4 regions of the Streptomyces sp. NBC_01390 genome follow, and region 3 is predicted to be linked to each of the others. Evidence: riboswitches for the same ligand, from Rfam matches in the RefSeq annotation. Region 3 holds a riboswitch; each other region holds the start of a gene.
The links. Region 3 has a riboswitch for cobalamin ahead of OG241_RS16635 (prenyltransferase/squalene oxidase repeat-containing protein). Riboswitches for the same ligand answer to the same signal wherever they lie in the genome.
Positions count from the first base shown of each region.

Region 1 (7,322 bases), 3.1 Mb from region 3:
GGCGGCCCCTGCAACACCGAACGGGTGGCGCGCCGCCGGACCGCACACGAAGAGGGCGCCTGGGTGCGCGAGGCGGCCACCGCGCACGCCGCCAAGCAGCGCGCGCGGGCCGCGAAGGAGGCAGCGGCATGAGCGACGACCTGACCGGGAACGAGGGCTCGTCCTCGAACGAGTGGCCGCTGTACGAGGTGTTCGTACGCGGCAAGCGCGGCCTGAACCACGTGCACGTGGGCTCGTTGCACGCGGCCGACGACCGGATGGCACTCACCCACGCACGCGACCTGTACACGCGGCGCAACGAAGGCGTGAGCATCTGGGTGGTGCGCTCCGAGCACATCGCCGCCTCCTCGCGCGACGAGAAGGACCCGTTCTTCGCACCGAGCGCCGACAAGGTCTACCGCCACCCGACCTTCTACGACATCCCCGACGACGTCCCCCACATCTAGCCGGGAGGAGGAGCAGCAGACATGAGCGACAACGACAACAACAGTGACAACGGCATCCACAGCGACAGCGACAACCACCTCGCCCACAGCCAGGACGACGAGCACGTCTACCTCTCCCTCGCCGAGGGGCACGACGACGGCAGCGACGCCCGCTGGGCCTTCGGCACCGGGTTCGAGGACCCCCTGTACGGCGTCGACACCACCGTGCCCGAAGGCGTCGACGCCGGCGAACTGGCCGCGACCTGCGTCGAACTCGCCGACGACGCCCTGGTGTCGGCCCAGCGACTGGCCGAGTGGTGCACCCGCGCCCCCGAGCTGGAGGAGGAGGTCGCGCTCGCCAACATCGGCCTCGACCTGCTCGGCCAGGCCCGTCTGCTGTACGCGCGCGCCGGCCAGGTCGACGGCACCGGGCGCGACGAGGACGCGTACGCCTATCTCAGGGACGCCGACGACTTCCGCAACGTGCGGCTGGCCGAACTGCCGAACGGGGACTTCGCGTTCTCGATCGTGCGGCTGCTGGTGCTGTCCAGCTGGCGGCTCGCGCACTTCGAACGGCTCGCCGCCCACCGCGATCCGGTGCTCGCCGCGATCGCCGCGAAGGGGGTCAAGGAGCTGACGTACCACCGTCAGTACGCGGCCGAGTGGGCCGTCAGGCTCGGCGACGGCACCGACGAGTCCCACCGGCGGACGCGCACCGCCCTGGACGAAGTCGCGCCCCGTCTCGGCGAGTTGTTCACGGCGTACGACGTCCGGGGCGAAGTCGTGGAGGTGCTGCGGCAGGTCACGGCGGCCACCGGGCTGCCCATGCCGCACGTCGCACCGACGCAGGGCACCGGCCGCGACGGACAGCACACCGAGCATCTCGCACCGCTGCTCGCCGAGTTGCAGAGCGTGGCCCGCGCCCACCCGGAGGCGACATGGTGACCGGGGCCGGTACCGTGACCGGGATCGAGGACGTCCGGCGCGCCCGCCGCATCGCCGCGCGGGTGCCGGACCCCGAACTGCCCATGCTGACCCTGGCCGACCTCGGCGTCCTGCGAGACGTGGAGCTGACCGGGGACGGGACGGTGGTGGCGAGCCTGACCCCGACCTACTCGGGCTGCCCGGCGATGGCCGAGATGCGCGCCGCCGTCGCCGTCCGGCTGCGGGCGGCGGGGTACGCGCGCGTGGAGATCCGTACGGTTCTCGATCCGCCCTGGACCAGCGACTGGATCACCGAATCCGGCCGCCGCAAGCTCACCGAACACGGCATCGCCCCGCCCGGCGCGGCCCCGCGCGGCCCGGTCGCCCTCTCGCTGCTGCCGACCCGGCACACGGTCCCCTGCCCCCGCTGCGGCTCGGCGGACACCGAGGAGACCTCCCGCTTCGCCGCCACCTCCTGCAAGGCCCTGTGGCGCTGCCACACCTGCCGCGAGCCGTTCGAGTACGTCAAGGAGATCTGATGGCCGCGCCCACCGCCCCGACCACGGTTCCGGTACGCCGTCGCCCGGTCTTCCACACCCTGAAGGTCGCCGACGTGCGGCGACTGTGCGCGGACGCCGTCGCCGTCGCCTTCGAGGTGCCGCCGGACCTGGCCGCCGAGTACGCCTTCGCACCGGGACAGTCCCTCACCCTGCGCCGGGAGTTCGAGGGGCGTGAGGAGCGCCGGTCGTACTCGATCTGCGCCCCGGCCGGCGAACGACCCCGTATCGGCGTACGGGTGGTGCCCGGCGGCCTGTTCTCGTCCTGGCTGGTCGACGGCGTACGCCCCGGTGACGTGCTCGACGTGATGACGCCGACCGGCGCCTTCACCCCCGACCTCACCGCGTCCGGCAGCCACGTCCTGATCGCCGCCGGCTCCGGCATCACCCCGATGATGTCGATCGCCGAGTCGGTCCTGGCCGCCGACGACCGCTCACAGGTCACCCTCCTGTACGGCAACCGGCGTACGGACACCGTGATGTTCGCCGACGAACTGGCGGACCTGAAGGACCTGTACCGTACGCGCTTCCAGCTGGGGCACGTACTGTCGCGCGAGCCGCGCGAGGCCGAGCTGCTGTCGGGACGGCTGGACGCCGAACGCCTCGCCGCGCTCCTCGCGGGCCTCGTCGACGTCCCGGGCACCGACCACTGGTGGCTGTGCGGACCGCACGGCATGGTCCGCGACGCCCAGCAACTGCTGGCGAAGCTGGGCGTGCCCCCGGCCCGGGTCCACCAGGAACTCTTCTACGCCGACGACCAGCCGGTCCGCCAGGTCCAGCACCCGGACATGGTCACTGAGGGCCCGGTGAGCCGGGTCACGGTCACCCTCGACGGCCGCTCCACCACCACCGCGCTGTCCCGGGAGGCGACCGTCCTGGACGGCGCCGCGCGCACCCGCCCGGACCTGCCGTTCGCCTGCAAGGGCGGCGTCTGCGGCACCTGCCGGGCGCTGGTCACTTCGGGAGAGGTGGACATGCGCCGCAACTACGCCCTCGAACCCGCCGAGGTCGACGCGGGCTACGTCCTGACCTGCCAGTCGTTCCCGGTGTCGGAGACACTGACGGTCGACTACGACAGCTGAACCAAGGGGTTTGACGGCCCTCGCAACGGCAACTCGACCGGCGTGACCCCTACAACTACAACAACCACTACAACTACGCAGCAGGAACTCTTCCGGTTCCTGGAGGACCGCTTCGTCTGTGCGCAGGCGTGCACCGAGTGCGCGCGCTCATGTGCGCTGCGCGCCAGTGTCGCGGACCCGGACGGGTCTCCCGAGGATGCCCTCGCGCGCCGCAAGGGCATCCTGTGCGCGGAGGTGTGCGACGCGACGTGCCGCCTGCTCTCCGAACAGGCGGACCAGGACGAGGCCGCCCTCCGGGTCCAACTGGAGTGGTGCGGCACGGTCTGCCTCGAAACCGCCCAGGTCTTCGACGACCACTCCGGCGGCCAGGACACGGCGAAGGCATGCCGCGAGTGCGCACAGGCATGCAAGGACTTCGCCTGGACGCTGGACACCCCGCGCCGCGGGACCGACAGCGCGTGAGCCGCACCGCGCCATGAACCGCCGGTCCACGTCCGGACACCCTCGCCTGTGGGCCGACGGCGCGTGAGCCGCACCGTGCCGTGACCGACCGGTTCCCATCCGGGCGCCTCGCCCGGAGGCCGACGGCGCGTGAGCCGCACCGCGCCGTGAACGCGCCGGTTCACCTCCGAATACCCTCGCCCGCGAGATGACGGCAGGTGAGCCACGCTGCCCCGCGAACCCGCCGGTTCACGTCCCGGACGCCCCCGCCCGTGGGACGACAGCATGTGAGCCGCGCGCGCCGATCCGCGTCGTGAACCCCGGGTTCACGACCGAACGCCCCCTACGTGTCGTGCGGCGCACCAAGCGGCCGGCCAAGGCGCACATTCCAGTGCCCCGCCCGGCCGCTCAACTCCGTTGCCGTCAACGGCGGAACGTCGATCCGCCAGAACGCCGACTCCGGCGCACCGAGCGCTCGTACCGTCGCCGCCCGTACGACCTCAGGCTCGACAACCGCCACCGTCCGGCCCGTGACCCGCGCCGCCGTCCCGTCCAGCCAGTGGGCGATCCGGTCGCAGAGCCCGCGGACCGACTCCCCGCCGTGCGGGGCCGACTGAGGGTCGGTCAGCCACTGGGCCAGCGCTTCCGGCTCCTTCTCCGTCACCTCGGTCAGGGTCGCGCCGCGCCAGCGGCCCGCGTCCAGACCGGCCGGCCCCGGTACCGAACCGGCGTCGAGGACCAGTGCCCGGGCCGTCTCGCGGCAGCGCGCGGTGGGGGAGACCCAGACCGTGGACACTGCCGGCAGGCTCCCTGCCGCCGCCAGGGCGAGCCGCAGCCCCGACTCGTCCAGGGAACAGTCGTCGTCGAAACGGGCCTCCCGCAGGGCCGCGCTGATCGCCGGTGAGATCAACATCACTCGGCTCGTCATCCGGTCTCTCCCGCGCTCATTCCGCCCCAATATTCGTTGTCATGCACGGAACTTGAGGCACCGTACGGCGCACCGCCGCGCCGTACGCCGTCCCACGCGCCCTTGGCCGAACCCCCGCTTCGCGGTACCTTCACGACGATATTGACGACGGTTCGACGGAAGCCGGTGGGAATCCGGCACGGTCGCGCCACTGTAAGCCCCGTACGCACCCGCCTGGTGCGGCCCGGGGGCAAGTCAGACCCGTGACTGTCGTCCTCCGCACCACCGATACGGGACGCGAGTTCCCCCAGGAGGTCTGTCATGGCACAGTCCGCGATTCAGCCGACCGCCGCACCCACCGCCGTACCCGAGAAACTGCCGATCGGCGCGATCACCCCCTGGGCGGTCTTCTTCGGCGTGCTGATGCTGGTGCTGCTCTACTTCGTCGGCGCCGAACAGGGCGCCACCTCCCTGGTCTCCGGCGAGGGTGTGCACGAATGGGTGCACGACGCCCGCCACCTGCTCGGCTTCCCCTGCCACTGACGAGGACAGGGAACGCACACGAGCTCATGAACTCCACAACGGTCAGAAACCTCCTGGTCCGCGGCATGCTCGCGGGCCTGGTCGCGGGTGTGCTCGTCTGGGTCGTCGCGTACGTCTTCGCCGAGCCGCTCGTCGACGACGCGATCGCGTTCGAGAAGATGCACGAGGCCCACGGGCACGCCGAACAGGCCCTGGTCTCCCGTGCGTTGCAGTCCACCGTGGGCCTGGGCACCGGTGTCCTCGTGTACGGCGTCGCGTTCGGCGGTATCGCCGCCCTCGCGTACTGCTTCGCGCTCGGCCGGATCGGCCGCTTCGGGCCGCGCGCGACCGCGCTGCTCCTCTCGGGGGCCGGCCTGCTCGCGGTGTACGTCGTGCCGTTCCTCAAGTACCCGGCCAACCCGCCCGCCGTCGGCGACCCCGACACCCTCAACCAGCGCACCGCGCTGTTCTTCCTGATGGTCGCGCTCAGCGTGCTGCTGGCCGTCGGCGCGGTCATCCTGGGCAAGCGCCTCGCGCCGCGCCTGGGCAACTGGAACGCGACGCTCGCGGCGAGCGCCTTCCTCGTCCTCGTGGTGGGACTCGCGTACGCGTTCCTGCCGTCGTTCACCAACGAGGTCCCGGAGGGCTTCTCCGCGAGCCTTCTGTGGCGGTACCGGGTGGCCACGCTCGGCATCCAGGTGACGATGTGGACCGCGTTCGGCCTGGTCTTCGGACTGATGGCGGAACGGCTGCTCGTTCCGAGGAAGGCAGCGGCCGTCGGCGCGAGCGGCACCGAACCGCAGGCAACTCCTGTGGCGCACTGAGCGGTTCGCCGCACTGGTCTGAGGGGGTCCCGGACATCCGGGACCCCCTCAGGCGCGCGTGGACCCGTACACGCACCGCCATTCCCAATTTCTGGAACACGTTCTACCGTGTGCGCCGACAGGTCCGGCCTTGGGGAGCCAGCAGGAGGCGCCGTGCATCTCGAATACACGCCCGAGCAGCAGCAGCTGCGCACCGAACTGCGCACCTATTTCGCCGAGTTGGTGCCGGACCGCGCCTACTCACGCTTCAGTGACCACGTCGCCCAGAAGCGCTTCTACCGCGAGACCATCCGTCGGCTCGGCGCCGACCGCTGGCTCGGCGTCGGCTGGCCGCAGGAGTACGGGGGGCGCGGCCTGAGCCCGATGGAACAGTTCATCTTCTTCGACGAGGCCGCCCAGGCGGGCGTACCGCTGCCGCTCATGGCGCTCAACACCGTCGGCCCGACGATCATGCGGTACGGCAGCGACGAGCAGAAGGCGTACTTCCTCCCGAAGATCCTCGCCGGCGAGATCGACTTCGCGATCGGCTACAGCGAGCCGGAGGCGGGCACCGACCTGGCCGCACTCAAGACGCGGGCGGTACGGGACGGCGACGAAGCCACCGGCCACTACACGGTCAACGGCCACAAGATCTGGACGACGAACGGCGACACGGCGGACTGGGTGTGGCTCGCCGTGCGCACGGACCCGGACGCCCCGCCGCACAAGGGCATCACCATGCTCCTCGTGCCGACCACCGACCCCGGCTACTCCTGCACCCTCATCCGCACCCTCGCCTCGCACGACACCACCGCCAGCTACTACGAGAACGTCCGCGTACCCGTCGCCCACCGGGTCGGCGAGGAGAACCAGGGCTGGCGGCTGATCACCAACCAGCTCAACCACGAGCGCGTCACCCTCGCCGCTCACGGCACGATGGCCATCCGCTCCCTGCACGAGGTCCAGCGCTGGGCGATGGAGACCAAGCTCGCCGACGGCCGCCGTGTCGTCGACCTGCCGTGGGTGCGCCGCCGCCTGGCGCAGATCCACACCAAGCTCGACGCGATGAAGCTCCTCAACTGGCAGATGGTGAACGCCGTCCAGGAAGGCACCCTCACCCCCCAGGACGCCTCGGCGGTCAAGGTCTACGGCTCCGAGGCCCGACGCGAGGCCTACGCCTGGCTCCTGGAGATCGTCGCCGCCCCGGGCGCGCTGAAGGAGGGCTCGGCCGGCGAGATACTCCACGGCGAACTGGAACGCGGCTACCGATCGGCGGTGATCTTCACCTTCGGAGGCGGCAACAACGAGATCCAGCGGGAGATCATCTCGTGGATCGGGCTGGGGATGCCGAGGGTGCGGCGCTGAGGTCTTTGTGACGAGGACTTTTAGTTGGCACAAAAGAGGGATAGTTGGCACCAAGATCACGCGCGTTCTCACAGGTGGCGACGCATCACTTTGATGCAGTGGCCTTGGCCGCGTTCGATCGGTCCCGGGGATACGGGATCCCGAGGTTCATGCCGCTGTCGCTGGTGATCGGTGGCTGCTGCCAGGCGAGGCTCATCTGTGCACCGGCTTCCGCGCGCCGTGGCCACGAGGCTTGGGTAGGGGCCCGCGACGGTCGTGGCCTCGATCTGGAGCCACGCCTGGTGGAAGGCCATCCG
Region 1 is NZ_CP109551.1:589,867-597,188, reverse strand. It holds gene paaA (1,2-phenylacetyl-CoA epoxidase subunit PaaA) at 1-132, shown strand, start outside; gene paaB (1,2-phenylacetyl-CoA epoxidase subunit PaaB) at 129-446, shown strand; gene paaC (1,2-phenylacetyl-CoA epoxidase subunit PaaC) at 468-1,370, shown strand; gene paaD (1,2-phenylacetyl-CoA epoxidase subunit PaaD) at 1,364-1,888, shown strand; gene paaE (1,2-phenylacetyl-CoA epoxidase subunit PaaE) at 1,888-2,988, shown strand; gene OG241_RS02500 (ferredoxin) at 3,031-3,450, shown strand; gene OG241_RS02495 (histidine phosphatase family protein) at 3,773-4,357, opposite strand; cobalamin riboswitch at 4,462-4,618, shown strand; gene OG241_RS02490 (CbtB-domain containing protein) at 4,658-4,879, shown strand; gene OG241_RS02485 (CbtA family protein) at 4,906-5,682, shown strand; gene OG241_RS02480 (acyl-CoA dehydrogenase family protein) at 5,836-7,026, shown strand.
Region 1: it holds a riboswitch for cobalamin, as region 3 does, so the genes downstream of both, OG241_RS02490 (CbtB-domain containing protein) here and OG241_RS16635 (prenyltransferase/squalene oxidase repeat-containing protein) in region 3, are expected to answer to the same signal.

Region 2 (7,322 bases), 4.7 Mb from region 3:
AGACCTCGCGCTTGATGGTGCGGTCCTTACCGTTCGGTAAGGACCGCACCATCAGTGACGTGACGTCAGAAATCCTCGTTGAGGTCGACCGTGCCCTCCACGGCCACCTGGTACGCCGACGGGCGCCGCTCGAAGAAGTTGGTCAGTTCCTGGACACCCTGCAGCTCCATGAAGGAGAAGGGGTTCTCCGAGCCGTACACCGGGGCGAAGCCCAGGCGCGCCAGCCGCTGGTCGGCGACGCACTCCAGGTAATGGCGCATCGACTCGGTGTTCATACCCGGCAGACCCTCACCGCACAGGTCCCGGCCGAACTGCAGCTCCGCCTCGACCGCCTCCCGCATCATGTCGGTCACCTGCTGCTGGAGCTGCTCGTCGAACAGCTCCGGCTCCTCCTTGCGGACGGTGTCGACCACCTCGAACGCGAAGCTCATGTGCATCGTCTCGTCCCGGAACACCCAGTTGGTGCCGGTGGCGAGACCGTGCAGGAGACCCCGGCTGCGGAACCAGTAGACGTAGGCGAAAGCACCGTAGAAGAACAGGCCTTCGATGCACGCGGCGAAGCAGATCAGGTTGAGGAGGAAACGGCGGCGGTCGGCCTTGGTCTCCAGTCGGTCCAGCTTCTCGACCTCGTTGATCCACCTGAAGCAGAACTCGGCCTTCTCGCGGATGGACGGGATGTTCTCCACCGCGTCGAAGGCGGCGGCCCGGTCCGCCGGATCGGGGAGATAGGTGTCGAGCAGCGTCAGATAGAACTGGACGTGCACGGCCTCCTCGAAGAGCTGCCGGCTCAGGTAGAGCCGCGCCTCGGGGGAGTTGATGTGCTTGTAGAGCGTCAGCACCAGGTTGTTGGCCACGATCGAGTCGCCCGTCGCGAAGAACGCGACCAGCCGGCCGATCATGTGCCGCTCACCCTCGGACAGCTTCGCCAGGTCGGAGACGTCCGAGTGGAGGTCGACCTCCTCGACGGTCCAGGTGTTCTTGATGGCGTCCCGGTAGCGCTCGTAGAAGTCCGGGTAGCGCATGGGACGGAGGGTCAGCTCGAAGCCCGGGTCGAGAAGGTTCTTCTCGGTCTTCTCAGGTGCGGTGGTCATTACTGGCAGGCCTCGCAGGACTCGGGGTTCTCAAGGGAGCAGGCGACGGCGTCGGGGTCGGCGACCTGCTGGACGGGGACGGTCTTCTCGGCCTGTGCCTGCGCGGCGCGGGCGATGCGGGTCGCCGGGCGTGAGCGCAGGTAGTACGTCGTCTTCAGGCCCGACTTCCAGGCATACGCGTACATCGACGACAGCTTGCCGATCGTCGGCGTCTCCAGGAACAGGTTCAGGGACTGCGCCTGGTCCAGGAACGGCGTCCGGGCGGCGGCCATGTCGATGAGGCCGCGCTGCGGGATCTCCCACGCCGTGCGGTACAACGCCCGTACGTCGGCCGGGATCCAGGCGAAGTCCTGCACCGAGCCGTTCGACTCGCGCAGCGCCTCCCGGGTGCGGGCGTCCCACACGCCGAGGTCCTTCAGCTCCCGTACCAGATACGAGTTGACCTGGAGGAACTCGCCGGACAGCGTCTCGCGCTTGAACAGGTTGGACACCTGCGGCTCGATGCACTCGTACACGCCGGCGATCGAGGCGATGGTGGCGGTGGGCGCGATCGCCAGGAGCAGGGAGTTGCGCATCCCGGTCGAGGCGATACGTGCCCGCAGCGCCGACCAGCGCTCGGGCCAGTTCAGCTCGACGTCGTAGTGGTCGGGGTGCAGCACACCACGGGCGGTACGGGTCTTCTCCCAGGCCGGCAGTGGACCGTTGCGCTCGGCGAGGTCGGCGGAGGCCTCGTACGCGGCGAGCATGATCCGCTCGGCGATCCGCGTGGAGAGGGTCTTGGCCTCGGGCGAGTCGAAGGGGACGCGCAGCTGGAAGAAGACGTCCTGGAGGCCCATGGCGCCCAGGCCGACCGGGCGCCACCGGGCGTTCGAGCGGCCCGCCTGCTCGGTCGGGTAGAAGTTGATGTCGACGACCCGGTCGAGGAAGGTGACGGCGGTACGGACCGTCTCGTCCAGCCGCTCCCAGTCGATGTCACCGGCCGCCGTGTCGACGAACGCCCCGAGGTTCACGGAACCCAGGTTGCAGACCGCCGTCTCCCCGTCGTCCGTGACCTCCAGGATCTCCGTGCACAGGTTCGAGGAGTGGACGACACTGCCCGGCTCGGCCGTCTGGTTGGCGGTGCGGTTGGCCGCGTCCTTGAAGGTCATCCAGCCTTGGCCGGTCTGCGCGAGGGTACGCATCATGCGGCCGTACAGATCGCGGGCCGGGATGGTCTTCCGGGCGAGCCCGGCCTCCTCGGCCGCGCGGTAGGCGGCGTCGAACTCGGCGCCCCACAGGTCGACCAGTTCGGGCACGTCGGAGGGGGAGAAGAGCGACCAGAGGGCGTCCGTGTCCACCCGGCGCATGAACTCGTCCGGGATCCAGTGCGCGAGGTTCAGGTTGTGCGTACGGCGGGCGTCCTCACCCGTGTTGTCGCGCAGCTCCAGGAACTCCTCGATGTCGGAGTGCCAGGTCTCCAGGTAGACCGCGGCGGCACCCTTGCGCCGGCCGCCCTGGTTCACGGCGGCGACGGAGGCGTCCAGCGTCTTCAGGAACGGCACGATGCCGTTGGAGTGCCCGTTGGTGCCCCGGATCAGCGAACCGCGGCTGCGGATACGGGAGTACGACAGCCCGATGCCACCGGCGTGCTTGGAGAGCCGGGCGACCTGGTGGTAGCGGTCGTAGATGGAGTCCAGCTCGTCGACGGGGGAGTCGAGGAGGTAGCAGGACGACATCTGGGGGTGCCGGGTACCGGAGTTGAAGAGGGTGGGGGAGGAGGGGAGGTAGTCGAGGCGGCTCATCAGCCGGTAGAGCGCGGCGACCTCGTCCAGCGCCCGCACGGTGTCGTCCTCGGCGAGACCGCTCGCCACCCGCAGCATGAAGTGCTGGGGCGTCTCGACGACCCGGCGGGTGATCGGGTGGCGCAGAAGGTAGCGGCTGTACAGCGTGCGCAGCCCGAAGTACCCGAAGCGGTCGTCGCCCTCGATGTCGATCAGGGCGTCGAGACGGTCCGTGTGCAGCCGGACGAACTCGGCGGTGCGGTCGGCGATCAGGCCCTCCCGGTGCCCGACCGCGACCGACTCGGAGAAGGAGGTGACGCCCTGTGAGGCGGCCTCCGCTGCGATGGTGACGGTCAGTAGCCGGGCGGCCAGCCGGGAGTAGGCGGGGTCCTCGGAGATGAGGCCGGCCGCCGCCTCGGTGGCCAGCTCGCGCAGCTCCGACACGTCGGCCCGCGCGGACCGGCCGCGCAGCGCGGCGGCGGCGACCCGGCCGGGGTCGGCGTCGGGAAGGTCGGCGGTCAGCTCGGTCAGGGTCCGCAGCAGCGCGGTACCAGGACCGTCCGTCTCGACTGCGGCCTCTGGGGTCGCTGAAGCCGGTTCGGCTGGCGCGATGGTCACAGGGGGGCTCTCCCTCGCTCGGCACGGGGCCTTGCGGAGGGCAGCGGGGCACACGGACGCCTTACGGGCACGCGTGCGTCCACCGGCCCACTCCACGAGGCCCGGACGTCAGGCACCCGGACCGGTCGGCCGGGCACACCGTCGGCAGGTCCTCGGACTGGCCAAGCGCACAAACGTGCACGAGTACACCGTTGCGGGACAGTTCCGGATTCACACCGGATTCCCCTGCGGCGACAGCGAGCACGAGCATACATCTTGTGCTCACCCGTCACGCCACCCCCAGATGTTGTGTCGGGGCGGTTTCAGAGCGTCAGCTGACAGCCGATCAGGGCGAGTTCGTCCGGTGTGGCGGGAGACTTCCGTCCAGCCCGGGTGCGGACGAAACCCGATGTTCCCGGACGCCCCGCGTGGTGCCGGACGCCCGGGTTGCGAAGCGCGCCCGGAGTGATTCCATGGAAGTGACCGTCGGCGCCGCGCGAATCCTCTCCCGCCGGCCCTCCGTCCCGGGAACCGCTTTCGGAACTCGCAGGGAGAACGCCATGACGAGGGTTGTCCGCCGTCCGCCCTGCAAGGAGCGACCGCGCGACGCGCCGATGGCCACCCTCGCCCTCAGACGGGCGGGACACCGGGTCGGCCACGGGTTCGTCGGCCGCTGGCACTCCCTGACGATCCGTCTGGAGGCCCGCCGAGGTGCCACCCGCCCCAGGAAATGGCGCCGATGGCTCTCCTACGCCAACGTCACCAGGACGATCTGGCTGGTCGCCGTGCTGGCGTTGCTCGCCTGGGTCGGGGAGGGCCTGTTCATCTTCATCACGCACGACACGACCGGCTTCGAGAAGTGGCGGCAGGGCAACGAGGGGTTCGAGACCGTCTTCAAGTTCGTCGGTCCGATCCTCGCCGCCTCGATCGCCGCCGCGCTCTTCCTGTTCTGGTGGTACCGCTGGACCAAACGGCGCTATCTCACCAAGACGCTGCGGGATCCGCGCCGGCTGGTGCCCACCGCCGGATACGACACCGCCGAGGTCGTGGGCCGCGAGGACATCGCCCAGGTCATCGCCGAGCGGCTGCGGGAGCGCGACACCCGGCGGCCGTATCTGCTCGTCGGCGGCGTCGGAGCGGGGAAGACCGCGGTCCTCGTACGGCTCACCGAACTCCTGGCCCGCCAGAACGCGGTACCGGTGCCGGTCAGGCTGAGGGACGCGGCCGACGGCGCCGACCTGAGCTTCGAACGCCTGGCGAGGCAGCGCTTCGCGCAGGAGGCGCCCAAGGGCATTCTGGCGCGCAGCAAGACCGACCGGGTGTGGCAGCAACTCCTCGCCGACGACAAGCCGGTCGTCCTCGCCGACGGTCTGGAGGAAGCCCTTCTCGACGACGGCGGGCAGCAGAACCGGGACAACGTCATCCGCCGGGCCATCGAGCGCGCCCGCGAGGAGAAGCTGCCCCTGGTCATCGCATCCCGGCCGCACAGCCCGTTGGAGACCACCTCGGCTGCGATCGTGGAGCTGGAACCGCTCAGTGAGGAGGCGGCGCTGCGCTTCGTCGCGGCGGGCGTACCGGAGACCGACGAGCGCCGGGTGGACTGGATCGTGGAGACGGCGGAGGTGACGGAGTCGCCGATCTACCTCCAGATCGCCCGGGAACTCCATCGGCGGGGAATCCTGGAGCACGACCGTCCAGGCGACGACCCTCGGCACATGAACACCCGCAGCCGCGACCGCGCGACCCTGCGGCTGTGGCTGATGGAGACCTGGACCGAGGCGCTGTGCGAGGGAAAGCTGCGCGAGGACGTCGCGCTGTCCCCGCAGGAGCGTCGCGACACGCTCGAAGTGGTCTCGGCCCTGGCCTGCGTCGGACTGCTCCAGGACAAGCTGGAGGTCGGCTTCGCGGAGCTGCTCGACCCGGACATCCTGCACCCGGGCCCGGCACGGCGCGCGCGGGCCCGAGCCGAGCACCTGTGGGCCGGCCGCGGCTTCGACCAGTACGGCAAACGCGGTAACACCCTCACCGACTGGCATCGGCGCCGGATCTGGAACGCGTTGTGCGAGCGGCTCGGCGACGCGGAACGCAGGCGGCTGCGCGAGGGCAACCTGGACCAGTGTCATGCCGTCCTCGCGCGCTTCGCGGCCCACGCGAACAAGCTCCGACTGGTGGAGGGGTCCGAGCACAGAGTTCGCTTCCCGCACAGCATCATCCAGGCCTACTTCGGCTGTCGCCTGCTGAACCACCTGGGCGAGCGGGAAGCCGGCGACCTGGCCGAGCAGTCGCTCCAGCCGCCCGGTCCCAGCCGTGAACTGCTCATCGCCCTCGTCCTGCTGTCCCGTCACTCGGCGGCGAACCCTCCCGAGCGGGGCCACGGTGTGCGGGCGGAGCTGCGGAAGGAGATCGCGGAACTGGTACGGCAGGCGCCGGTGAGGGGTCGCCCGCTCGCTCATCGGCTGTGTGCCGCCGCGGGCCTCCGCACCGACGACCCCAAGGCCCTGGACCTCTACGCGGCCGCCCTGGAGATCGAGAGTGCCGAGGACGACCCGCGAAAGCTGATCGAGATCGTCACCGCGGTGCGCGAACACTGGGCCGACATCAAGGGGGACCGGAGCACCCTGCGGGACGCCAAGCGCAGAGTGCTCAAACAACTGGGTGCCGCGCTGCGGAAGGTCTCCGCCCGTATCGACACCACCCCGCTGTACTGGGAGCTCTTCCGACTGGGCATCCAGGAACCCTCCTACTCCATCCGCCTGGTCGCGGCCCAGGAGTTCGGCACCGGCGGCAACGCGGCGTTCGCCGTGATCCGCGAGCGGGTCGGCCTGAACAGCGACCCCGTGAAGGAGTACAACGACCGGCTGGACAAGCTGAAGGCGTGGAAGAGACAGGAGTACGTGGCCTGGTCCGCCCGCATGGGGCAGGCGCGGGCGGACCGTACGTCCCCGGGGGGCGTGTCGGCCGAGGACATGGGGCGGCTGCAGAAGGACCGCAAGGAACTGAACCGGCACTACCACGAGCAACGGGTCGATCTGTTCCGGGAGTTCGTGATGCGGGCCTGGATGCTCCCGATGCTCCTGGGTTCCGTCGACGAGGCCCACCGCGACGAGGCCAAGGAACGCCTCGCCAAGTGGCTGCGCCACCTCGATCCGGAGTTCACCGGCGGTGCCCCCGATCTGCCGCTCGCCCTGGAGGTCGCACTGGCCCAGGGCTTCAAGTACGCGGCCAACCGACGCCAACGGCACCCGAACACCTACCTGGACGGCCGCGGCGACCTGATCCGTCAGGCGGAGACCGTGCTCCAGCAGTCACGCTGCTGGTACGCGCAGCTCAGCCTGCTCCAGGCACTGTGCCTGTGGGAGCTCCCGGACAACGCCGGCGGCCGACCCGACGGGCACCATCCGTCCCAGCAGCTGGGCGGGGCCACCGCCGTGCAGACGGTGAAACGCTGGCTGTCGATGGCGGGCAGGGTGAACGCGGCGCCGGGGCACCCGGACCAGCCCGGCGAACCGGCCCGGCGGTGCCTGCATCCGTTCGTCGCCGAGGCCGGTTACCTGGCTGCCCTCGCCCTGGAGACCGGACAGCCCGAGCGGTTCCTCTGGATCGACGAGAAGGGCATCGCCGACAACATCGGCGCCCGTGCGGGCAGCACCGGCCAATACCGCAGGCACAGCCTGTGGATTCCGCCCTCGGTCGGCTGGAGCACCCTCGACCCGCGCGCCCAACGTCTCGTCGCCGACGTACTGGTGATGCTGAACCTCGTCGAACGGGACGGGCACCCCGACGAGGTCGAGGAGCGCCTGGCCCGCATGGAACAGCCCGGAGTGTCGTTGCCGCCGTGCATCCGCACGGACCGGGAGCCGCTGTGTCCCGGGCT
Region 2 is NZ_CP109551.1:8,386,736-8,394,057, forward strand. It holds gene OG241_RS37880 (ribonucleotide-diphosphate reductase subunit beta) at 66-1,091, opposite strand; gene OG241_RS37885 (ribonucleoside-diphosphate reductase subunit alpha) at 1,091-3,469, opposite strand; cobalamin riboswitch at 3,595-3,736, opposite strand; gene OG241_RS37890 (ATP-binding protein) at 4,009-7,322, shown strand, end outside.
Region 2: it holds a riboswitch for cobalamin, as region 3 does, so the genes downstream of both, OG241_RS37885 (ribonucleoside-diphosphate reductase subunit alpha) here and OG241_RS16635 (prenyltransferase/squalene oxidase repeat-containing protein) in region 3, are expected to answer to the same signal.

Region 3 (7,322 bases):
CGATGCCGGGGACGGTGGTGTCGAGGTCGGCGTCGGGGAGGACGACGGCCGCCGACTTGCCGCCCAACTCCAGTGTCACCCGGGTGAGTTGGCGGGAGGCCACCTCCATCACGCGCTTGCCCGCGGCGACCGAGCCGGTGAAGGAGACCTTGTCGATGCCGGGGTGCCCGACGAGGTACTCGCTGACCTCGCGGTCGGCCGGGAGGATGGAGAGGACGCCGGGCGGCAGTCCGGCCTCCTTCGTTATCTCCGCGAGGATGTACGCGTCGAGGGGCGACTCCGGCGACGGCTTCAGGACCGCCGTGCAGCCGGCGAGCAGCGCGGGCGCGAGTTTGGCCGCCGCGGTGAACTGCGGGACGTTCCAGGGGACCACGGCGGCGACGACGCCCACCGGTTCGCGCCGGACGAGGATGCGGCCGAGAACGCCTTCGCGCGACTCCTCGTACGTGAAGTCGCGGGCGACGGTGATCGCCGCGTCCCACACCATCATCGCGCCGAGGGCCTGGGCGAGGATGCTCCAGGAGTACGGGGAGCCGTTCTCGGAGGAGATGACGCGGCCGATCTCCTCGTAGCGTGCGGCGATTCCGTCCTTGATGCGGGTGACGACGGCGATCCGCTCGTCGAGGGTCATCCTCGGCCAGGGTCCCTCGTCGAAGGCGGTGCGCGCGACGGCGACGGCCCGGTCGACGTCGGCCCGCGACGCGTGCGGCACACGGCCGAAGACCTCTTCGGTGTGCGGGGAGATGACCTCGATGACGTCCTTGCCGAGGGGGTCGGTCAACTCCCCGCCGATGAACAGCTGTCCGTGTTCCACGAGCTCGGTCATGGCCGACTGCCTCTCGCCGACTGCCTCTCCGGGTACCGTCTCTGACGGTTCGTCAGATAGATGGATACGGAGAGAGTTACCAGTTCCCTCCGGAGGAGTCCACAGCTCGCGCACCACTACGAGGTATACGGGGTGTACGAGGTAGGCGACTCGGGCTCCCATTGAAACCGGTTCTAGTTATGATTGCCTGCAGCCCAGCCACAGGGGAGCCCATGACACAGGTGTCGACGCAGGTGACCGATCACGGCGGGGGCGTACGGTCCCTCCGGGTGCCCATCCCGAACAACCCCCTCGGCTACACGCTGGTGTACGTCGTCGACACGGACAGCGGACCGGTGCTCATCGACACGGGCTGGGACGACCCGCTGTCCTGGGACACCCTCGTCGAGGGCCTGGCGGCGTGCGGCACGGCGGTCGGCGAGATCCACGGCATGGTGATCACCCACCACCACCCGGACCACCACGGCCTGTCCGGCCAGGTCCGCGAGGCGTCCGGGGCGTGGATCGCGATGCACGAGGCCGACATCGCGCTCGTCCGGCGGACCCGCGACAACCGGGCCGAGCGCTGGTTCGGTTACATGACCGCGAAGCTGGCGGCGGCCGGAGCACCGGCCGACCATGTGGCGACCCTGGGCAGAACACCCGCCGGCATCCTCCCGAACTTCTCGCCGGCGCTGCCCGACCGCGAGATCGTCCCCGGCGAACTCCTCGACCTCCCCGGCCGCCGACTGCGCGCGATCTGGACGCCGGGCCACACCCCGGGCCATGTCTGCCTCCACCTGGAGGAGGCCCACCCGGCCCAACTCCCGGGCAACGGCCGCCTGTTCTCGGGCGATCATCTGCTCCCCGGGATCACCCCGCACATCGGCCTGTACGAGGACCCGGAGGACACGACGGCGCCCGACCCGCTCGGCGACTACCTCGACTCCCTGGAGCGCATCGGCCGACTGGCCCCGGCGGAGGTCCTCCCGGCCCACCGCCACGCCTTTCCGGACGCGACCGTGCGCGTACAGGAACTCCTCGACCACCACGACGAACGCCTCGCCGGCCTCCGCGCCCTTCTCACCACCCCCCTCACCCCCTGGCAGCTGGCGGAACGCATGGAGTGGAACCGCCCCTGGGCCGAAATCCCCCCGGGCTCAAGGAACATCGCGGTCTCGGAGGCGGAAGCCCACGTCCGCCGACTGGTCAAACTGGGCCAGGCGGAGGCGGTGACGGGGAGCGAGCCGGTGACGTACGTGGCGGTCTGACAGCGGCGTGAACTCGGTGCCGTTTGCACGGACCGGTACAGTGGGCAGGTCGTATCACACCCGTACAGGGGGAAGCCGGTGCAAATCCGGCGCTGACCCGCAACCGTGAGCAGCCTGGGCGTTCGTCAGGGGCTGTGAGCCGGATTGCCCTGTGCGGATCGTGACCGGCTCGCGTCGCCGGCGGTCCGCCGGTGCACGGCACCGTCGAGGGATACGGAGCCGAGCCGCCCGGGGTGTCCCGTGCTGTCCGGCTCCCCGCAGGGAGAGGCACCCGCCGATCATGAATGTCCGCCGCAGCGCCACGGCTCTGGCCGTCATCGCCGTCACTCTGGCCGGCGGCGGTCAGGCGTCCGCCGCCTCGCCGTCCCCCTCGGCCGCCCTCCCCGCCGGGCTGTACGGCACCGGCGACCCCACCTACGACGGGGTCTGGCGCCAGTCCCTCGCGCTGCTCGCGCAGGACACCGTCGGGGTGAAGCCGGCCGCCTCGGCCGTGGACTGGCTGGCCGGGCAGCAGTGCGCGAGCGGTGCCTTCGCGCCGTTCCGGGCGGACAGCGGTACGGCCTGCGACGCCAAGACCCTCGTCGACACCAACAGCACCGGCGCCGCCGTCCAGGCGCTCGCCGCCCTCGGCGGGCAGGACGCGGGGGTCGGCAAGGCCGTCGCCTGGCTGAAGTCCGTACAGAACACGGACGGCGGCTGGGGGTACGCGGCCGGCGGGGCCAGCGACGCGAACTCCACCTCCGTGGTCGTCGGAGCCCTCGCCGCGGCCGGTGAGGAGCCCGGCACGGTCGCCAAGGGCGGCAGGTCCCCGTACGACCTGCTGTTGAAGCTGGCTCTTCCGTGCGACGCGACCGGCGGGGGCGCCTTCGCCTACCAGCCGGACAAGAAGGGCGCTCTCGCCGCCAACGACGACGCGACGGCCGCGGCCGTGGTCGGCGTACTGGGGAAGGGGTTCGCCGGGGAGGCCATGAAGCCGACCGGGACCGCTTCGGCCTGCTCGGACTCCGACGATCCCGGGCAGGCCGCTCGTAACGGCGCCGCCCACCTCGTACAGGCCCTCGCCAAGGACAAGCACCTCACCTCCGCGCTGGCCGGGGCCAAGGACCAGCCCGACTACGGCAACACCGCCGATGCCGTCGTCGCCCTCGCGACGGCCGGCCAGGGGCAGCGGGCGGCCGACGCGTGGCGCTGGCTGGAGGCGAACGCCGGGCCGTGGGCGAAGGGGGCGGGGCCGGCCGCGTACGCGCAGCTGATCCTCGCGGCGCACGCCGAGACCGCCGATCCGCGCGACTTCGGCGGCCAGGATCTGGTGACACTCCTCAACGCGACCGGTCCGGCGCCCGAGTCCGTCCCGGCCTCCGTCTCTCCGACACCGGCCGCCCATGACAGTGCCAAGGACACCGACAAGGACAGCGGCAAGGACGACGGGAACGGGTTCGGGACGCTCTGGACCGTCGGGGTGTTCCTCGTCGCCGGTATCGGCATCGGTTTCCTGATCAGCGGACGCAACAAGAGGAAGCAGCAGCCGTGATCCGGCGCCGCGCGCTCCCGCTCCTGGTGGCCGCCCTCCTCCTCGGCCTCTGGGCGAGCGCCGGGCAGGCCCAGGCCGTCGGCTACCGCTACTGGTCCTTCTGGGAGCGCGACGGCGGCGCGTGGACGTACGCCACACAGGGGCCGTCGACCGCCCGGCCCTCCGACGGTGACGTCCAGGGTTTCCGTTTCGCCGTGAGCCAGGACTCGAAGGGCGCTGCCCGGCCGCGCGCCGACGCCGTGTTCGGGGTCGTCTGCGCCAGGACGCCGGCGCGGGACGGCCACAAGCGGGTGGCGCTCGTCATCGACTTCGGTACGTCGGCCGACGCGCCGTCCGGCGGGAGTCCGCCCGCGCCGCGTACGGCGTGCGCCCGGGTGTCCCCCGACGCGACCACGGCGGACGCCCTCGCGTCGGTCGCGGGTCCCCTGCGGTACAACGCGAGCGCGTTGCTCTGCGCGATCTCCGGGTATCCGCGCACGGGCTGCGGCGAGACGGTGGGGGCGGGCAAGTCCGCCGGGGCCACGGATACGGAGACGGAGTCGGACGGCGGCCCGTCCGTCGGCCTGCTCGCGGGGATCGCGGCCGTCGTGGCGCTCGGCGGGGCGGCGATCTGGCAGACGCGGCGCCGCCGCCATGCGTGAGCGCTCCGCTGGATACGCGGGTCGTCGTTCACCTCAGGCCGGTGGGGGCTGGTCGCGCAGTTCCCCGCGCCCCTTTCGGGACGCGAGTTCGCACCCGACCTCAGCAGTGCCGCTCAGCCACATCAGCCGCGGCCGGAACGCTTCTGCGTCCCTGCACCCCGGGGCCTGGTGGGTCTGGTCCCTGGGGCTCGGGACCGCCGCCACCCGTACCACCAACCCCCTTCTCCTGGGCCTCCTCATCGCTGTGGCCGGTTACGTCGTGGCCACGCATCGCACCGACGCCCCTTGGGCCCGTTCCTACACCGCCTTCGTCAAGCTCGGTCTGGCCGTCCTCGTCATCCGGCTCGTCTTCGCCGTGGTCCTCGGCTCCCCGATCCCCGGCTCGCGCGTCCTGCTCACGCTCCCCGAACTGCCCCTCCCCCACTGGGCGCAGGGGGTACGCGTCGGTGGCCGGGTGACCGCCGAGGGGCTGGTCTTCGCCCTGTACGACGGTCTGCGGCTGGCCACGCTGCTGATCTGCGTCGGCGCCGCCAACGCCCTCGCGAACCCGGCCCGCCTCCTCAAGTCCCTCCCCGGCGCCCTGTACGAGATCGGTGTCGCGGTCGTCGTGGCCCTCACCTTCGCGCCGAACCTCGTCGCGGACGTCCAGCGGCTGCGTGCCGCCCGCCGGCTGCGCGGCCGTCCCGACCGGGGCGTACGGGGGCTGCTGCAGGTCGGACTCCCGGTACTGGAGGGCGCGTTGGAGCGGTCGGTCGCGCTGGCCGCGGCGATGGAGGCGCGCGGCTACGGCCGCTCCGCCGAGGTCCCGGCCGGCGTCCGCCGTACGACCGGCGCGCTCACCCTGGGCGGCCTGCTCGGCGTCTGCGCGGGCACGTACGGGCTGCTGACGGCGGCGGGCGGCACCTACGGGCTGCCGGTGCTGCTGGCCGGGCTGGCGGCGGCGCTGGGCGGGCTGTGGCTCGGGGGCCGGCGTTCCCTTCGCACCCGGTACCGGCCGGACGTGTGGGGCGTACGGGCGTGGCTGGTCGCGGGGTCGGGGGTGCTGGTGGCGGCGCTGATGATCCTCGCCGCCGGGTCCGCCGGCTCGGCGGCGCTGCGTCCCGGCGTCGTGCCACTGGAGTCGCCGACCCTGCCACTGTGGCCGGCGGCTGCCGTGCTGCTGGGTCTGCTCCCGGCCTTCGTGGCCTCAAGTCCCGTGCCCCGTATGCCCATTGCTGCCGAGGAGCCGTCGTGATTCGCTTCGAGGACGTCTCCGTGACCTACGAGGACGCCGCCGAACCCGCCTGTCGGCACGTCGACTTCGAGGTGCCGGAGGGTGAACTGGTCCTGCTGGTCGGCCCGTCGGGGGTCGGCAAGTCGACGGTGCTGGGCGCCGTGAGCGGGCTCGTCCCGCACTTCACCGGGGGCACCCTGCGTGGCCGGGTGACCGTGGCCGGCCGTGACACCCGCACCCACAGGCCGCGCGAACTCGCCGACGTGGTCGGCACGGTGGGCCAGGACCCGCTCGCCCACTTCGTGACGGACGTCGTCGAGGACGAACTCGCCTACGGAATGGAGTCGTTGGGCCTCGCGCCGGACGTGATGCGCCGCCGGGTGGAGGAGACGCTGGACCTGCTCGGCCTGGCCGACCTGCGCGACCGCCCGATCGCCACCCTCTCCGGGGGACAGCGGCAGCGGGTGGCGATCGGCTCCGTCCTCACCCCGCATCCGAGGGTCCTGGTCCTCGACGAACCGACGTCGGCGCTCGACCCGGCGGCGGCGGAGGAGGTGCTGGCAGTCCTGCAGCGTCTCGTCCACGATCTCGGCACGACGGTCCTGATGGCCGAGCACCGCCTGGAACGGGTGGTGCAGTACGCCGACCGCGTCGTCCTTCTCCCCTCCCCCGGCGCGCCCCCGGTCGTCGGCACCCCGGCGGACGTGATGGCCCTCTCCCCGGTGTACCCGCCCGTGGTCGCCCTGGGCCGCCTGGCGGGCTGGTCCCCGCTGCCCCTGACGGTCCGCGACGCCCGCCGCGGCGCGGGCGACCTGCGGGCGCGCCTCATGGACCGCCCGTACCCGGCATACACGCCAACTCCCCTGCCAGTGACCACACTTGCACTGGCCACAGTTGACCCGCCCGCCGGCCGCCGTCGGCTCTTCCGCAGAAACCCACCGCCGGCCGCACCCCTCTCCCTCGTCCACGCGGCGGAGGTCGACGCCCTCACCGTCCGGCGCGCCCGCGTCGAAGCCCTGCGGCGGGTCGATCTCACCGTCTCCCCCGGCGAGACGGTCGCCCTGATGGGCCGTAACGGCGCCGGGAAGTCCACGCTGCTCGGGGCGCTGGTCGGGCTCGTCGAACCGGCCGCCGGTTCGGTGCGCGTCGGGGGTGCGGTCCCGCACCGGACGGCGCCCCGGGATCTCGTACGCCGCGTGGGTCTCGTACCGCAGGAGCCGCGTGACCTGCTGTACGCCGACACGGTCGCCGCCGAGTGCGCGGCGGCCGACACCGATGCGGGCGCCGAGCCGGGGAGCTGCCGGGCGCTGGTCTCCGAGCTGCTGCCGGGCATCGCGGACGACACGCACCCGCGTGATCTGTCCGAGGGGCAGCGTCTGGCGCTCGCGCTGGCCGTCGTACTGACCGCCCGGCCGCCTCTGCTGCTCCTCGACGAGCCGACCCGGGGGCTCGACTACGGGGCGAAGGCCAGGCTGGTCGGCATCCTGCGCGCTCTGGCCGCCGAGGGCCACGCGATCGTGCTGGCCACCCACGACGTGGAGCTGGCCGCCGAGCTGGCCCACCGGGTGGTGATCCTGGCCGAGGGAGAAGTCGTGGCCGACGGTCCGACGGCGGAGGTGGTCGTGGCGTCGCCGTCCTTCGCACCGCAGGTCACCAAGATCCTGGCCCCGCAGCGATGGCTCACGGTCGCCCAGGTGAGGGAGGCCCTGCAGTGAGCAGGACCGGCAGGCCCCGGCCCGTACACCTCGGGCTGCGCTCCACGGCCGCTCTCGTCCTGGTCGGCGTGGTGGGGGTGGCGGGGTTCGGCTGGCCCTTTCTCGCGCCGCCCGCCTCCGCCGTCAGCGCGCACGCGCAGGATGCG
Region 3 is NZ_CP109551.1:3,711,122-3,718,443, forward strand. It holds gene OG241_RS16625 (aldehyde dehydrogenase) at 1-826, opposite strand, end outside; gene OG241_RS16630 (MBL fold metallo-hydrolase) at 1,039-2,076, shown strand; cobalamin riboswitch at 2,096-2,247, shown strand; gene OG241_RS16635 (prenyltransferase/squalene oxidase repeat-containing protein) at 2,357-3,607, shown strand; gene OG241_RS16640 (SCO2322 family protein) at 3,604-4,248, shown strand; gene OG241_RS16645 (energy-coupling factor transporter transmembrane component T) at 4,241-5,482, shown strand; gene OG241_RS16650 (ABC transporter ATP-binding protein) at 5,479-7,176, shown strand; gene OG241_RS16655 (ECF transporter S component) at 7,137-7,322, shown strand, end outside.

Region 4 (7,322 bases), 780 kb from region 3:
CGATGAGCCGCCAGAGCGCGTCGGTGTCCGCGTGCTGTTCGACGAGATCGCCGAGCAGGTCGAGCTGTTCCTCGCGCAGCGCGGCGAAGGAGGTGTCGGCGGCCGGCACGAAACGGCGGCCCGCGGCGGCGGCCACCTCCCGCAGGAACGCCCGCCGGAACCCGTCGGACTCGAGCGAGCCGTGCCAGTGCGTACCCCAGACGCCGCCGACCCGGCACCCGTCCAGGAAGGGCTCGCCTCCCGCGACCTCGGCGACGCCGTGATGGATCTCGTATCCCTCGACGTGTTCGCCGAGGGCGGTGCCGACGGGCCGGGTGAGGGTCTTCTCCCGGGCGAACCGCACCCGGACGGGAAGGACCCCGAGCCCGTCGACATGGCCCTGTCGGCTCTCGACCTCGTCCTCGATGTGCTCGCCGAGGATCTGGAAGCCACCGCAGATGCCGAGCACGGGCCGCCCCTCGGCGGCGCGGCGGTTGATGGCGTCGGCGAGGCCGCGCTCCCGCAGCCACGCCAGCGCCTTCACCGTCCCGCGCGTGCCCGGAACGACGACGAGGTCGGCGTCGGCCAGTTCCTCCGGCCGGTCCACGAACCGCACCACGACGCCCGGTTCGGCGGCGAGCGCGTCGACGTCGGTGAAGTTGGACATCAGCGGGACCGCGCACACGGCCACCCGGAGCAAGTCCTCCCCGACGGGCGGCGAGACGTTCGACTCCCGCACGGTCCCCCGCAGCGAGACCCGAAGCCCATCCTCCTCGTCGATGCCGAGCCCGTGCCGGAAGGGCAGCACACCGTAGGTCGGCCGGCCGGTGAGCCCCTGGAGCATGTCGAGCCCCGGTTCCAGCAGGGACACGTCCCCCCGGAACTTGTTCACGAGGAACCCGGCGACGAGCGCCTGGTCCTCGGGAGACAGCAGGGCGACGGTCCCGAAGAAGGAGGCGAAGACGCCGCCCCGGTCGATGTCGCCGACGACGAGGACAGGGAGCCGGGCATTCCTGGCGATCCCCATGTTCACGATGTCGGTCCGTCTGAGGTTGATCTCAGCCGGGCTCCCGGCCCCCTCACAGATCACCGCGTCATACGTGCCCCGCAGTTCGGCGAGGCACTCCAGCACGGTCCCGAGAAGTCGCTGCTGTCGTCCCCCGTGATATCCACGGGCGCTCATTTCCCCCACCGGCTTCCCCATGAGCACGACCTGACTGCTCTGGTCGCCCCCCGGCTTCAGCAGCACGGGATTCATGAGGGCGGTGGGTTCCACCCGGCACGCCTGCGCCTGCATGGCCTGCGCCCGCCCGATCTCGGCACCCTCGCGCGTGACGAAGGAGTTGAGGGACATGTTCTGCGCCTTGAACGGCGCGACCCTGACCCCCTGCCGCACCAGCCACCGGCAGATCCCGGCGGTGACGACACTCTTGCCGGCGTCGGAGGTGGTCCCCGCGACGAGCAGCCCCCCACCGAGGCCCCCGCCACTCATGGGGTGCGTCATGCGGTGCGCCCCTTCACCAGGGCCCGCGCGGCGACACTGACGCCGAGCGCGAGCACACCGACGCGACGGGACAGCCGTACCGCCCGTTCGATGTCGTGAACCTCCACAGCACGCCCCTCCTGGTTCAGCACCGGCCGATGCTCGACCCGTCCGCCGTAGGACAGGGTCCCGCCGAGCCGCACGCCCAGGGCGCCCGCGAAAGAAGCCTCCACGGGCCCGGCGTTGGGACTCGGATGCTTACCGGCGTCGTCCCGCCAGGCCTGTACGGCCCCGCGAGGATCCCCACCGGTGAGCGTGGCCAGGACGGCGGTGAGCCGCGCCCCCGGCCACCCCGCCACATCGTCCAGCCGGGCGGCGGCCCACCCGTACCGCCGGTACCGGTCCGACCTGTGACCCACCATCGCGTCAAGGGTGTTGACGGCCCGGAACCCGACCAGCCCGGGCACCCCGCCCAAGGCGCCCCACACCAGCGCGCCCACCACGGCGTCGGAGGTGTTCTCGGCGACGGACTCGACGACCGCCCGGGCGATCCCGGCGGAGTCGAGAGCCTGCGGATCCCGCCCGCACAGATGGGGCAGCCGCTCCCGCGCGCCCTCGACGTCCCCGGTCTCCAGCGACCGGCCGATGGCCCGCGCCTCCCGGCCCAGGGAGGTACCGCCGACGACGGCCCAGGTGGCGGCGGCGGTGAGAGCGACAGAAGCGGTACGGGACGGACGTGCGAGGCAACCGGCCGCCGCGGCAAGGGAGACGGCGCCTCCCACACACACGGCGGTGTGCAGCGCGCCCCACCCGCGATGGTCCCGCCACAGGACCTGTTCGACGGCGCCGGCGGCCCGCCCGAACGCGGCGACCGGATGCCCGCGGCGAGGGTCGCCCAGGATCAGATCAGCGAGGAGTCCGGCGGTGGCGCCGTACGCGAAGACGCGATCGGCACGCATCGGCTCAGCCGGCCAGGGGATCGGGCAGCGATCCGGTGCTGTACCTCGAACGCGAACGGCAGCCGAGCATGGCGATATGTCCTCACTCAGGGTGTCCACGCCCTGGTTCGACGAGACCGGCGGCAAGAGTTCCTGGCTCCCGGGGTTACCTACCCCGGTGACAGTGGCGGGACCGCGCCGGATTCACACCGGCTTCCTCTTCTGCTGCCGTACATGGCTCCGGCAGTCCACCACGGGCCCGGAACACCCGTCAACTTGCCGTTGACCTGGAAAGGAGGACTGTGCTGAGCCCCACACCACGACCGGATCGGGGCGACGAAAAACGCCCGCCGCGCCCCTGACCACCAGCGAGGCGGCCACGGTCACGGCGGGCGAGGAGGATGTACGCGGCCCTCAGGCCACGATCAGATAGATGCCGTACGCCACCACCGCCGCACAGGCGGCGAAGCACGCGTACGCGCCGGTGACCGCCAGCCCCGCCGACTCGCCCTGCGCGACCGCCCGTTCGCGGTGGGAGAGCCCGATGATGCCCAGGGTGAACACGCCCACCATGGCCACGGTGATGACGAGACTGACGCCGAAGACGGAGCCGAGGGCCGCCCAGTCGATCTTCATGTTGCTTCCTTACCGGACTCAGAGGGCCGTGGCCGACGGCTGGACCGCGACCTCGGCGGGGGCCGTGGCCGGGGCCGGGATGGTGGCCGTCAGGTCGTCGGCGACAGTGCCTGCCGGAGGCGGGGTCACGGCGGCGACGGCCGTCGTGACGACGCCGGCGGGCTCGGCGTTCGCCGCGGTCCCGCCCTCGACGTGGTTGACGTTGGTGTGGTCGATGACCTCGCGGCGCGACACGACCCAGATCGCCGTGCTCGACGCGATGAGGAAGAGGGCCACCAGAGCCGTGCCCCAGCTGCCGAAACCGGTGACGTACTCCGCCAGCGCGCCCACGAGAGCCGCGGCGGGCAGGGTCAGTCCCCAGGCCACGAACATCCGGGTCGCCGTCGACCAGCGGACCACGCCGCCCTTGCGGCCGAGGCCCGCGCCCATCACCGAACCGGACACCGAGTGCGTGGTGGAGAGGGAGAAACCGAGGTGGGAGGAGGCCAGGATGACCGTCGCCGCACTGGTCTGGGCGGCGAAGCCCTGCTGCGGCTGAAGGTCGGTCAGACCCTTGCCCATCGTACGGATGATGCGCCAGCCGCCCAGGTAGGTGCCGAGCGCGATGGCCATGCCCGCGGAGAGGATGACCCATACCGGGGGATCGGAGTCGGGAGCGACGGCGCCGCCGGCGACCAGGGCGAGGGTGATGATGCCCATCGTCTTCTGCGCGTCGTTCGTGCCGTGGGCCAGCGACACCAGGCCCGCGGAGGCGATCTGGCCGACCCGGAAGCCCTTCTCGGCCGCCTTGCCCTCGGCCCGCTTGGCCCCGAGCGTGTACGACAGCCGCGTTGCCAGCATGGCCGCGATGCCCGCCACCAGCGGGGCGGCGATCGCCGGGATCAGCACCTTCGTCACCAGCACGTCGCCGTGGACGGCGCCCGTGCCCGCCGAGGCGATGGTCGCGCCGATCAGGCCGCCCATGAGGGCGTGCGAGGAACTGGACGGAAGCCCGACCAGCCAGGTCAGCAGGTTCCAGAGGATCGCGCCGACCAGCGCCGCGAAGATCACCTCGGGACGGATACCGCTCTCGTCGACGAGGCCCTTGGAGATCGTGTTGGCGACCTCGACGGAAAGGAAGGCGCCCACGAGGTTGAGCACGGCCGACATGGCGACCGCGACCTTGGGCTTGAGCGCACCGGTCGAGATGGTGGTCGCCATAGCGTTGGCGGTGTCGTGGAAACCGTTCGTGAAATCGAACGCAAGCGCGGTGACGACCACGATCGCGAGGATCAGCGAGAAGCTTTCCATTTACCCAGATTTCTTCCGTACGGTATTGGCTGTTGGACCGTAGGCAACCTGAATGAACGGAAGATGAACTGGCGGGGGATGCCGGATGACCGGAAACGGAGCACCGTTCCGTCGGGGCCGTCGGACGCCCGGCGCCGCCCGTGCCTGGCAGGATCGGCACATGGTTGAGGGGCGACGGGACGGACGTGACGTGCGGGACGAGGCGCGGGGGCCCGCCGGGCCGGACGAGTTGGCGCGGGCCTGGGCGGGGCTCGTCGCGACGGCCCGTCGCACGGTGGCCGACGGTCTGGTGGTCGGCACCTCGGGCAACGTCTCCGTGCGCGTCGGGGACACCGTCCTGGTCACCCCGTCCGGCGTTCCGTACGACCGGCTCACCCCCGAGGGCGTCGTCGGCGTCGACCTGACCGGCCGCCAGATCCTCGGCACCCTGACCCCGACGAGCGAACTGCCCATGCATCTCGCCGTCTACCGCGCCACCGACGCCCGCGCGGTCGTCCACACGCACGCCGTCCACGCGACCGCCGTCTCGACACTCGTACGAGAGCTGCCGCTGATCCACTACATGGCCGGCGACCTCGGCGGCCCCGTCCGAGTAGCCCCGTACGCGACCTACGGCACGCAGGAGCTGGCGGAGAACATGCTCGCGGCCCTGGTCGACCGGGCCGCCTGCCTCCTCCAGAACCACGGCACGATCGTCCACGGCGCCACCCTCGACCAGGCGTACGACCGCACAGCCCAGCTGGAGTGGATGTGCCGCGTCTGGCTGACGGCGTCGTCCGTACCCGGACTGTCCCCGACGCTCCTCTCGGAGGACCAGGTGGGAGAGGCGGCGGAGCGGCTCAAGGGGTACGGGCAGCGGGGGTAGGAAGGGCCACGGGTAACGGGTGCGGTGTACGGGGGAGAGAGGCCGCATCCGGCAGCCTCCTCCCGCTGGCCGTCGGAGCGCTCCGCAAGGACACTGGGTCCGTGCGCCCAGTCACCGCGGCGGCCGCGGCCGTCACCGCAGCCCTGGCAGCAGGCGCGGCCAGTGTCGCCGCCGGCCGTTACGCCAGCGACGCCGCCCTCAAGGCGCCGCCGGGCAGGCCACTGCCCACCGAACCCCGGCTCACCGTGCACTCCACCGCCGCCGGCCGGGTCGTACTCACCCGTGCCCTGGCCTCCCAGCGCCCCGGCACCTACGGCCTCGCCGGTGACGGCTCCCACGCCGTCGTCGGTCCCGTCCTGAACCACGCGACCCACTCCGCCGACACCGTCGTACGCCGCCTCGAACGGGTCAGCCACGGCACCCTGGAACCCCGCGACAAGGTCTGGCTCACCCCGAACGTCCACGTCGGCGACCCCGGCACCGCTCTCGGGCTCGACCACCTCGACATCGAGATCCCCGGCGAACTCGGCGCCCTGCCCGCGTGGTTCGTGCCCGGCGCCCGCAACACCTGGGTGATCACCGTGCACGGCCTCGGCACCACCCGCGAGCACCCCCTGAACGTGCTGCCCTTCCTGCACCGCCAGCGCTTCCCCGTCCTCGACATCGCCTACCGGGGCGATCCCGGCGCGCCCCGGCCCTCGGACGGCCTCGGCCACCTCGGCGAGACCGAGTGGCGCGACCTCGACGCGGCCATCCGGCACGCCCTGCGCCACGGCGCCGAGCACGTCGTCCTCTACGGCTGGTCCACCGGCGCCACCATGGCCCTGCGGGCCGCCGCCCACTCCTCGCTGCGCGACCGGGTCTCCGGGCTGGTCCTGGACTCTCCGGTGCTCAACTGGGAGACCACCCTGCGCGCCCTCGCCACGGCACGCCGCACGCCCGGCGCGCTGCTCCCGCTGGCGGTACGGGCCGCCCAGGGCCGCACCGGGCTGCACGGCGACCGCATCGACGAGGCCGCCGACCCCGCCCGCCTCACCGTCCCGGCACTGATCTTCCACGGCCCCACCGACACGATCGCCCCCTGGACCCCCTCCCGCCGCCTGGCCGCCCGCCGCCCCGACCTGCTCACCCTGCACCAGGTCCCCGACGCCCCACACGGCGCGATGTGGAACGCGAACCCACAAACCTACGAGGAAACCCTCCGCCGCTTCCTGACCCCCCTCATGTAGCCGCCGCGCGGGTGGCCCGCTTCCGCCGGTTGCCCGCTCCCGGCGGTGCCCGCCGACCTCGCAGCTTCCCAGTGGTCCAGTCCGTCCCGCCCGTCCCCGGTGACTCCTGCCGTTCACCCTCCTCTCAGTGGTCCCTTCCGCCCCGGCAGTCACGTCCGCCACTTGCCCCGGGAAACGCCTGGTCCGCAACCGCTCAACCTCGGGCGGCGCCCCTCCGCACCCCCTTCCGTTTAAGGCTGGACCACTGGCTTGAACAGCCCCCTGGACCCCCGCCCGCACCCCCTCCCTTGACCCGCCCTGGAGCCCCTCCTGGCATTCCGTTTGGGTTTTCGGACCGTCAACCGGAAGACTGCACCCGTGACGTCCCGTATCCCGCGCGACTCCAGGCTTCGACTCGTCCGCCCGCGACCCCTGGCCGCCGCCCCACGAGCGATGAACCAGCGGCGCTCGCGCCGACCCGCCCCCCGTCCGCCCGAGGGCACACCTGCCCCGGCGGAACTGGCCAGAATGGCCCGCTCCGGTCTCGCCGGTGCGGCCCGCGTCGCCCGTTGGGCCGACCCCGCCCTGCGGCCCGGCCACGACGACGGGTCCTCCGACGGCAGGGGCACCCTGTCCGCCGCCACCGCCGAACGGGCGGCCGCCGAACTGGGGCTGACCCCGGATCAGGTCCGCCACGACTGGGACACCGCCCGGCTCGCCGGCCTCGTCGAGGTGCACGGCGACGTCGCACGCCCCGGCTGGCGACTGCGCGCCTGGAACCGCGACGACAGCGCCGTACTGCGCGGCTGGGTCGCCCTCTTCGACGCCTGGTCGATCGCCCACCCCGAGGCCGCGGACCACGAGCCCGCCGCCGTCGCCGAGGTCGTCTCCGCGATGCCCCAGGTGCTCTCCTTCCTCCAGCT
Region 4 is NZ_CP109551.1:2,927,574-2,934,895, reverse strand. It holds gene OG241_RS13070 (cobyric acid synthase) at 1-1,483, opposite strand, end outside; gene OG241_RS13065 (cobalamin biosynthesis protein) at 1,480-2,421, opposite strand; cobalamin riboswitch at 2,525-2,668, opposite strand; gene OG241_RS13060 (hypothetical protein) at 2,815-3,036, opposite strand; gene OG241_RS13055 (anion permease) at 3,055-4,326, opposite strand; gene OG241_RS13050 (class II aldolase/adducin family protein) at 4,487-5,191, shown strand; gene OG241_RS13045 (alpha/beta hydrolase family protein) at 5,293-6,420, shown strand; gene OG241_RS13040 (hypothetical protein) at 6,778-7,322, shown strand, end outside.
Region 4: it holds a riboswitch for cobalamin, as region 3 does, so the genes downstream of both, OG241_RS13065 (cobalamin biosynthesis protein) here and OG241_RS16635 (prenyltransferase/squalene oxidase repeat-containing protein) in region 3, are expected to answer to the same signal.